DNA from 2 places in the Streptomyces sp. NPDC001407 genome. Region 2 is predicted to be linked to the other one. Evidence: riboswitches for the same ligand, from Rfam matches in the RefSeq annotation. Region 2 holds a riboswitch; the other holds the start of a gene.
The links. Region 2 has a riboswitch for glycine ahead of gcvT (glycine cleavage system aminomethyltransferase GcvT). Riboswitches for the same ligand answer to the same signal wherever they lie in the genome.

Region 1: another riboswitch for glycine. It lies ahead of gcvP (aminomethyl-transferring glycine dehydrogenase); the one in region 2 lies ahead of gcvT (glycine cleavage system aminomethyltransferase GcvT).

Annotation. Positions count from the first base shown of each region.
Region 1 covers NZ_JBIAWF010000007.1:9,273-13,853, reverse strand. The annotation lists gene gcvP (aminomethyl-transferring glycine dehydrogenase) at 1-2,398, opposite strand, end outside; glycine riboswitch at 2,584-2,691, opposite strand; gene ACFY1P_RS12350 (PRC-barrel domain-containing protein) at 2,823-3,257, shown strand; partial or broken gene ACFY1P_RS12345 (DNA polymerase IV) at 3,265-4,581, opposite strand, start outside.
Region 2 covers NZ_JBIAWF010000001.1:134,910-139,490, reverse strand. The annotation lists gene glyA (serine hydroxymethyltransferase) at 1-672, opposite strand, end outside; gene gcvH (glycine cleavage system protein GcvH) at 717-1,094, opposite strand; gene gcvT (glycine cleavage system aminomethyltransferase GcvT) at 1,173-2,288, opposite strand; glycine riboswitch at 2,436-2,529, opposite strand; gene ACFY1P_RS00625 (AAA family ATPase) at 2,682-3,341, shown strand; gene ACFY1P_RS00620 (enhanced serine sensitivity protein SseB) at 3,628-4,425, shown strand.

The DNA of each region.
Region 1 (4,581 bases), on a different contig from region 2:
GCGGCTCCAGCCGCTTGGCGATGTAGTTGGCGCCGAGCACCGCGACCTGCGTGGCGCGCTTGAGGCCCGCGCCACCCATCAGCCGGACGTACGCCCAGGAGATCGGCAGGATGCCCGCGGAGCCCCACGGGGCGGCCGAGATCGGGCCGACGCCGGTGGCCGGGCCCGCGGCGGGCTGGAGCGGGTGGTTGGGGAGATACGGCGCCAGGTGGGCGCGCACGGCGACCGGGCCGACGCCCGGACCGCCGCCGCCGTGCGGGATGCAGAACGTCTTGTGCAGGTTGAGGTGCGAGACGTCGCCGCCGAAGCGGCCCGGCTTGGCCACCCCGACCAGGGCGTTGAGGTTCGCCCCGTCCACGTAGACCTGGCCGCCCGCGTCGTGCACCAGCGCGCAGATGTCGCTGATGTGCTCCTCGAACACCCCGTGCGTGGAGGGGTAGGTGACCATCAGGACGGCCAGTTCGTGACCGTACTGCTCTATCTTCGCGCGCAGGTCGTCGGCGTCCACCTCGCCGTCCTCGCCGGTCTTGACGACGACGACCTTCATCCCGGCCATCACGGCGCTGGCGGCGTTGGTGCCGTGCGCGGAGGACGGGATGAGACAGACGGTGCGCTGCTCGTCGCCGTTCGCGCGGTGGTACGCGCGGACGGCCAGCAGGCCCGCGAGCTCGCCCTGGGAGCCGGCGTTCGGCTGGAGGGAGACCTTGTCGTAGCCGGTGATCTCGGCGAGGCGCTCCTCCAGCTCCGTGATCAGCGTGAGATAGCCGTCGGCCTGCGACGCGGGCGCGAAGGGGTGCAGCGCGGCGAACTCCGGCCAGGTCACCGACTCCATCTCGGTGGTGGCGTTGAGCTTCATGGTGCAGGAACCGAGCGGGATCATGCCGCGGTCCAGGGCGTAGTCCCGGTCGGCCAGGCGGCGCAGGTAGCGCAGCATCGCGGTCTCGGAGCGGTGCTCGTGGAAGACCGGGTGGGTGAGGAAGTCGTCGGAGCGCAGCAGGCCCTCGGGGAGCGCGTCCGGCGTGGCTGCGTCCAGCTCCTCGATGTCGGCGTCCACCCCGAACGCCGACCACACGGCGGCCACCAGCTCACGGGTGGTGGTCTCGTCGCACGCGATCCCGACGTGGTCGGCGTCGGCCAGGCGGAGGTTGACGCCGCGCTCGAGTGCACCGGCGACGACCTCGGCGGCGCGGCCGGGGACGCGCACGGTCAGGGTGTCGAAGTACGAGCCGTGCGCGACCTCGACGCCACCGGCCCGCAGCCCCGCCGCGAGCAGCGTGGCGTAGCGGTGCGTGCGCCGGGCGATCGCGGCGAGGCCGTCCGGCCCGTGGTAGACGGCGTACATGCCGGCCATGACGGCGAGCAGCACCTGCGCGGTGCAGATGTTGCTGGTGGCCTTCTCGCGCCGGATGTGCTGCTCACGCGTCTGGAGGGCCAGGCGGTAGGCCTTGTTGCCGTCGGCGTCGACGGAGACGCCGACGAGGCGGCCGGGGAGGCTGCGGGCGAACTGCTCGCGTACGGCCATGAATCCGGCGTGCGGACCGCCGAAGCCCATGGGGACGCCGAAGCGCTGGGTCGTGCCGACCGCGATGTCCGTGCCGAGCGCGCCCGGCGAGGTGAGCAGGGTCAGCGCGAGCAGGTCGGCGGCGACGGTGACGATCGCGCCGAGCTCGTGGGCGCGCTCGATGACCGGCCGCAGGTCGCGCACGGCACCGGAGGCGCCGGGGTACTGGAGCAGCACGCCGAAGACGCCGCGCTCGGCGGCCTCCTCGGGGATGCCCTGCGAGAGGTCGGCGACGACGACCTCGACACCGGTCGGCTCCGCGCGGGTCCGGATGACGGCGACGGTCTGCGGCAGGGTGTCGGCGTCCACGAGGAAGACGCCCTGCTTGACCTTGCCGACGCGGCGGGAGAGCGCCATGGCCTCGGCGGCCGCGGTGCCCTCGTCGAGGAGGGAGGCGCCGGAGGTGGGCAGGCCGGTGAGGTCGGCGACGACGGTCTGGAAGTTGAGGAGCGCCTCCAGCCGGCCCTGGGAGATCTCCGGCTGGTAGGGGGTGTACGCGGTGTACCAGGCCGGGTTCTCCATGACGTTGCGCAGGATCACCGGCGGGGTGAAGGTGCCGTAGTAGCCGAGCCCGATCATCGGGGCGAGCACCTGGTTGCGGTCGGCGAGCGAGCGCAGCTCCGCGAGGACCTCGGCCTCGCTGCGGGCGTCGGGGAGCCCGGACTCCTCGGTGGCCTTGATCACGTCCGGCACGGCGGCGTCGGTGAGTTCGTCGAGGGAGCCGAATCCGACCTGGGCGAGCATCTTGGCCTGGGCCGCGCTGTCGGGCCCTATATGGCGCCGCTCGAAGGGCGTGCCACGCTCCAGGTCGGAAAGGGAGATGCGGTGGGCGGTCATCTGCGGAGGCCTCCTGGTCATTGCGACCTGCGAGGGGTACCACGGCGCGGGTACCCGGACGGCCTCCCCCTCTGTCATCTCAACCTGAGAGCTTCACCGGGCCGCAGGGGCCCGGCTTTCACCGTCGGTGAGGACGGGCTTCGGCGTCGTGCCTGACCGGGGCCCGCCCTGCTTTCCAGAGTGACCTCGTCCGTGCGGTACGTGTGCCTGAGAGATTCCGGGGAGGATTTGCTCCTTCGGCGCCCCCGTCGATGCCCGGCTGGGCTCTCGGAGGACTCTCCCGCACGGGGTCTGCGGCCACTCGCCAGCCTACCAGCGCGGACAGGAGCGGAACCCTCGAGTGGCCGGTTCCCGCTTTGTGCCTTTTCGTTGTTGTCGGGAGGGTCTTGAGGGGTTGCCGAGGCGGTCGAGGGGCACGCGAACCATGGGAGGAACGGTGCAGACCGATATCGATCCACGCAGTCTCATCGGCCGCAAGGCGTTCGACCGTGACGGCTCGAAGATCGGCACCGTGGACGAGGTGTATCTCGACGACGAGACGGGCGAGCCCGAGTGGGCGGCCGTACGGACCGGGCTGTTCAGCCGGGACGTCTTCGTGCCGCTGGAGCCCAGCGAGGTCGTGGACGACGCCCTGCGCGTCCCCTACGAACGCGCCCTGATCAAGGACGCCCCGGACTTCGGGGTCGGCCGGCACCTCTCCCCCGAGCAGGAGCTCCAGCTCTACCACCACTACGGACTCGCCCTCCCCACGGCGGGCTCACCGCCGGCCGGCGACGCCGGTGGCGCCGGGTCCGGGCCGGACGAGCGGGCCGGCGAGGGTCTCGGCACCGTCAACGGCTCCGGCGGCTCGGGCGGCTGATCCCCGGTCCGGATCAGCGGCAGGGGCTCCGCCGGCTCCAGCGCGGGGTCGTCGACGGCGAAGGTGCGCACTCTCCCCGGCGTCGACCAGGGCTGTTCGAAGCGGACGGTGACGCGCCCGACCCCGCTGCCCTGGATCCAGCCCGCCCCGAACTCCGCGTGCCGCACGTCCAGCCCCGGCAGCCAGCGGCGCGGCGGATGCGACTCGGCGGCCTCGGGCACCTCGGCGGGCTCCTCGCCCTCGGTCTGGTGGATCTCCGCCGCGGCCGCTTCGGCAGCGGCCGCCGCCTCGCTCGCGGCCTGGGCGAAGAGATCCTCCTGGGTGTAGTCGGCGAGGCCCGTGACGCCGACGCCCAGGAGCCGTACGCCCGCCGTCGTGTCCACGCCCTCCAGCAGCCGCCCCGCCGCCTCCCGCACCACGCCGAGGTCGTCGGTCGGCCCGCGCAGCGTCTCCGAGCGGGTCAGGGTGGAGAAGTCGTAGCGCCGCACCTTGATCACGACCGTCCGCCCCGAGCGCCCGGCCGCGCGCAGCCGCTGGACACATCGCTCGGCGAGCCGGGCGAGCTCCAGCTGGACGCGGACGCGGTCGGTCAGATCCTCTTCGAAGGTGTCCTCCACCGACACCGACTTGGCGTCCCGCTCGGCGACGACGGGCCGGTCGTCATGGCCGGTGGCCAGCGCGTACAGCCCGGCGCCGTGGGCCTTGCCCAGCAGCCGCACCAGCTCCGCCTCGCCGGCCTCACCGGTCTCCGCGACCGTCGTGATGCCCGCGCGGCGCAGCGTCTCCGCGGTGGCCGGGCCCACGCCGGGGATGGCGCGGACGGACATCGGGCCCAGCAGCTCGGCCTCGGTGCCCGGCTCGATGAGGAACAGGCCGTCGGGCTTGGCCCGCTCCGAGGCGATCTTGGCGAACATCTTGGACCCGGCGAGCCCCACCGAGCCGCTCAGGCCCGTCGCCGCGCGGATGTCCCGGCGCAGCCGCTCCCCCACGGCGCGGACCGCGGCCACGGAGGGCTCGGTGCCGCCCGCTTCGAGGTCCACGAACGCCTCGTCGAGGCTGAGCGGCTCCACCAGCGGCGAGAGCTCACCCAGCAACCCCATCACCACCTCGCTCACCTCGCGGTAGAGCGTGAACCGCGGGGTGAGATAGGCGGCGTTGGGACACAGCCTGCGCGCCTGGGCGGTGGCCATCGCCGAGTGGACGCCGAAGACGCGCGCCTCGTAGGAAGCCGTGGCGACCACGCCGCGCGGGCCGATCCCGCCGACCACCACGGGCTTTCCGCGCAGACTCGGCTTGGCCGCCTGCTCCGCCGAGGCGTAGAAGG
Region 2 (4,581 bases):
GACGACGTGCGCGTGCGGCACCGGGGAGGGGTGCAGCCCGGCGGCGACGAGACCCGCGAAGTGGGCCATGTCGACCATCAGGTAGGCGCCGACCTCGTCCGCGATCCGGCGGAAGGCCGCGAAGTCCAGCTGGCGCGGGTAGGCCGACCAGCCGGCGACGATCAGCTTCGGGCGGTGCTCCTTGGCGAGGCGCTCGACCTCGTCCATGTCGACCAGGTTGGTCGCCTCGTCGACGTGGTACGCGACCACGTTGTAGAGCTTGCCGGAGAAGTTGATCTTCATGCCGTGGGTCAGGTGCCCGCCGTGGGCGAGGTTCAGGCCCAGGATGGTGTCGCCGGGGTTGAGCAGCGCGAACATCGCGGCCGCGTTCGCCTGCGCACCGGAGTGCGGCTGGACGTTCGCGTGCTCGGCGCCGAAGAGCGCCTTGATCCGGTCGATGGCGATCTGCTCGACGACGTCGACGTGCTCGCAGCCACCGTAGTAGCGGCGGCCCGGGTAGCCCTCGGCGTACTTGTTGGTGAGGACGGAGCCCTGGGCCTCCATGACGGCGACCGGAGCGAAGTTCTCCGACGCGATCATCTCCAGGGTGGACTGCTGGCGGTGGAGTTCGGCGTCGACAGCGGCGGCGACGTCGGGGTCGAGCTCATGGAGGGAGCTGTTCAGAAGCGACATGAGTTCTTCCTGGACTTCCTGGGCGGGAGGAGGGTGGGGCGGGATCAGCCGGCGAAGGCGGTGTACTCGTCGGCGGACATCAGGTCCGCCGGCTCGTCCGTGATCTTCACCTTGAACAGCCAGCCGCCCGTGAAGGGGGCGGAGTTCACCAGCGAGGGGTCGTCCTGGACGTCCTGGTTCGCGTCGACGACCTCGCCGCTCACCGGGGAGAACAGGTCGCTGACCGACTTGGTCGACTCCAGCTCGCCACAGGTCTCGCCCGCGGTGACCGCGTCGCCGACCTCCGGGAGCTGGGCGTAGACCACGTCACCGAGCGCGTTGGCCGCGAACTCGGTGATGCCGACCGTCGCCACGCCGTTCTCGTCGACGGCCGACAGCCACTCGTGCTCCTTGCTGAAGCGCAGCTGCTGGGGGTTGCTCATGGCTTGATTCTCCTGGATGCGCGAGGGTGCTTGTGCAACGGGTATTGACAGGTGAGACGGGAACGGGACCGGAAGGGGTCAGCGCTGCCGCTTGTAGAAGGGCAGGGCGACGACCTCGTAGGGCTCGTGGCTGCCGCGAATGTCCACAGATACGTCATTTGTACCGGGCGTGGAGTGCGCGGCGTCGACATACGCGATGGCGATCGGCTTGCCGAGCGTGGGCGAGGGTGCACCGGAGGTGACCTCGCCGATGACCTCGCCGCCGGAGACCACCGGATATCCGGCGCGCGGCACCCGGCGACCCGTCGCGATCAGGCCGACCAGCTTGCGCGGCGGGGCGCTCTCCGCGCGCTCGGCGGCGGCCGCGAGCGCCTCCCGGCCCACGAAGTCGCCCTCCTTGTCGAACTTCACGACCCGGCCCAGGCCCGCGTCGAAGGGCGTGGTGGCGGTCGTCAGCTCGTGCCCGTAGAGCGGCATGCCCGCCTCCAGACGCAGCGTGTCGCGGCAGGAGAGGCCGCACGGCACGAGGCCCGCCCCGGCGCCCGCGTCGGTCAGCGCCTGCCAGAGCTTCTCGGCGTCGGCCGGGGCGACGAAGAGCTCGAAGCCGTCCTCGCCGGTGTAGCCGGTGCGGGCGATCAGCGCCGGCACGCCCGCCACGGTGCCCGGCAGGCCCGCGTAGTACTTGAGGCCGTCGAGGTCGGCGTCCGTCAAAGACTTCAGGATGCCGGGAGACTCAGGACCCTGGACGGCGAGCAGCGCGTAGTTCTCACGGTCGTCGCGGACCTCGGCCTCGAAACCGGCGGCGCGCTCGGTCAGCGCGTCCAGCACCACCTGGGCGTTGGAGGCGTTGGCGACGACCATGTACTCCGCGTCGGCGAGGCGGTAGACGATCAGGTCGTCCAGGATGCCGCCGTCGGCGGCGCAGATCATGGTGTAGCGGGCGCGGCCGACGGCCAGCGCGGAGAGGTTGCCGACCAGCGCGTGGTCGAGCGCCTGGCCCGCCCCGGGGCCGGTGAGGGTGATCTCGCCCATGTGGGAGAGGTCGAAGAGACCGGCGCGCGTGCGCACGGCGACGTGCTCGTCGCGCTCGCTGCCGTAACGCAGGGGCATGTCCCAGCCGGCGAAATCGGTCATCGTGGCGCCCAGCGCGCGGTGCAGCGCGTCGAGGGCCGTTCGGCGAGGGGCAACGGTCATGGTGTGGGCTCCCAGGCATGGCAGTGAGGACGTCCTCCCCATCTGTCATCGGAACCTGAGAGGTTCACCGGGAGCGGTCGGCGACGAGCGCGTCCTCGGCTTGCACCTTGGGTGGGACCGCACGGGCGGCCCGCTTTTCAGATCTGCCTCGCCCACGCGGTACGGGGCCTGAGAGATTCAAGGGAGGAACTTGCTCCTTCGGCGCCCAGCTCGGTGGCTGGAACTCTCCCGCGTGGATTCGAGCGGCCGGTATGCAGTTGGGTACGCAGTTGGCGCGCACATCATTGCACGGACCGGCGCGTGAGGGACTGCCCACCGGCCTCTCAATTGGATTACCTTTTCTTTACATTTCACGGGTACGGGGCAGGCACGGCACGGGGGAGGGCGATCGGGGTGCGGACGCGAAGTACGGAGGCGGAGCGGGCGGGGTCCGCGCCGCCCGAACGGCAGGCGCTCGGGCCGCCGTCGGGCGTCGTCGACCTGCGCGGCGGCCCGGCGTGCGCGGAGCTGCGCTGCTCGGCCGGGGATCTGGTGATCGTCTCCGGGCTGCCCGGCAGCGGCAAGTCCACCCTGATGCGGCGGGTGGTGCCCGCCCTGGACGGCGCGGGCGAGGTCGTCTGGTGCGTCGATTCGCAGGACTCCCGCGAGCGGCTGGAGCGGCGCACGCCGCCCCGGCTGCCGTACGGCGTCTACCGCCCGGTCGCGCGGGCCCTCCACTACGCCGCCCTGCGGCGGGCGTTGCGCTCCGGGGCGAGCGTCGTCGTGCACGACTGCGGGGAGCGGGGCTGGGTGCGGCGCTGGTCCGTGCGCGCCGCGCGGCGGCGCGGGGCCGGGGTGCACCTGGTGGTGCTGGACGTGGGCGCGAGGACGGCGCTGGCGGGCCAGCGGGCGCGGGGCCGGGGCGTCTCGGCCCACGCGTTCCGCGGCCACCGGCGGGCGATGGCCCGCCTGCTCGCCGGGGCGGCCGCCGGGGAGGTGCCGCGCGGCGTGGCATCGGTGGTGCTGCTCTCCCGGCGGACCGCCGACGGCCTCGACCGGATCTCGTTCGGCTGACCGGCACTGCCGTGTGACGGCGCCGTGTGACGGGCGGTGTTCCTGTGCAACCCGATGCCTGCCGCGAGCGTCGTTCCCGGTGAGAGATCGGTGGGGGAGCGGTAGGGGAGCGATGGGGGAACAGTCATCCCCCGATGCGCCCCCTGCTTCCGCCCCGGTCCATCCTGACCTGGGACATCGGTGCCGATTCCGGCAGCCGACGGGAGCGGACGGGGGCGCAGCCGTTAGGGTTCGGTTGCGGCTTTGTCGATACGGTGGTTGGACGGCGTTGGGCGAGTTGGACGAGATGAGCATCCCCGAGCAGTACGGTCGGCCCGCGGCCCCGGCCGGTGCCCCCCTTGGGGGCCTCCCCGAGGGCTGGCCCGCCAATGAACTCGAAGCGGTGCTCGCCGCCTCCCTGAGCGTGCCCGGCGCCGGTGCCCGCATCGTCGAGGTGCTCGGCCGCAGCCACCTGTGGGTGCCGCTGCCCAGCGGCGGCGGGCCCGACAGCCCCGGCCTCGACATCCCCACCCTGGAGCTGGACGGCGCCGCCTACGTACCGGTGTTCAGCTCCGAGGCGGAGTTCCTGCGCGTCGTCGGCGACCGGATGTCCTTCACCGTGGCGCCCGCCGTCGAGTTCGCCCGTGGCCTGCCCCCGCAGGTCGGCATCGCGGTCAACCCCGAGGGCGCCATCGGCGCGCCGCTGCCGCCGCCCGCCGTCGCCGAGCTGTGCCGGGCCGGCCGCACGGCCCTCGACGGCGACGCCACCGGCGGCCGGGTGCGGCTCTTCGAGCCGGACTGGCAGGAGGAGCCCACCGCCTTCCTGGCCGCCGCCGGGCTGGAGTTCGCGGCCGCCAAGGTCGTGCGGACCGCGCGCCGGACGCTGGCCAGCGTCGAGGGCGGCGACCCGGCGCTGTTCATCGGCGTCGAGCTCGACCTGCCCGACCCCGGCAGCCGCACCGCCGTCCTGGACGCCCTCGGCCGGGCGCTCGGCACGGCGCCCGTGGCCTGGCCCGTGCAGCTCGTCTTCCTCGACGTGGCGCGGGATCCGGTCGGTGACTGGATGTCGGCGCGGTTGCGCCCGTTCTACGACCGTGACCTGTGACTCCTCCCGTGCCCGCCGCCGCGGGCTCGTAAGCTGGTTGGATGACCGGACCGGGGGCGCTGCCGCGCCCCGGGGCAACGGAGTGGGCGGCCGGGAGACGGCCGAGGAAAGAGGCGGACCCAGGTGAGCGCGGGCGCGGAGAGCGGCGTGGAGCAG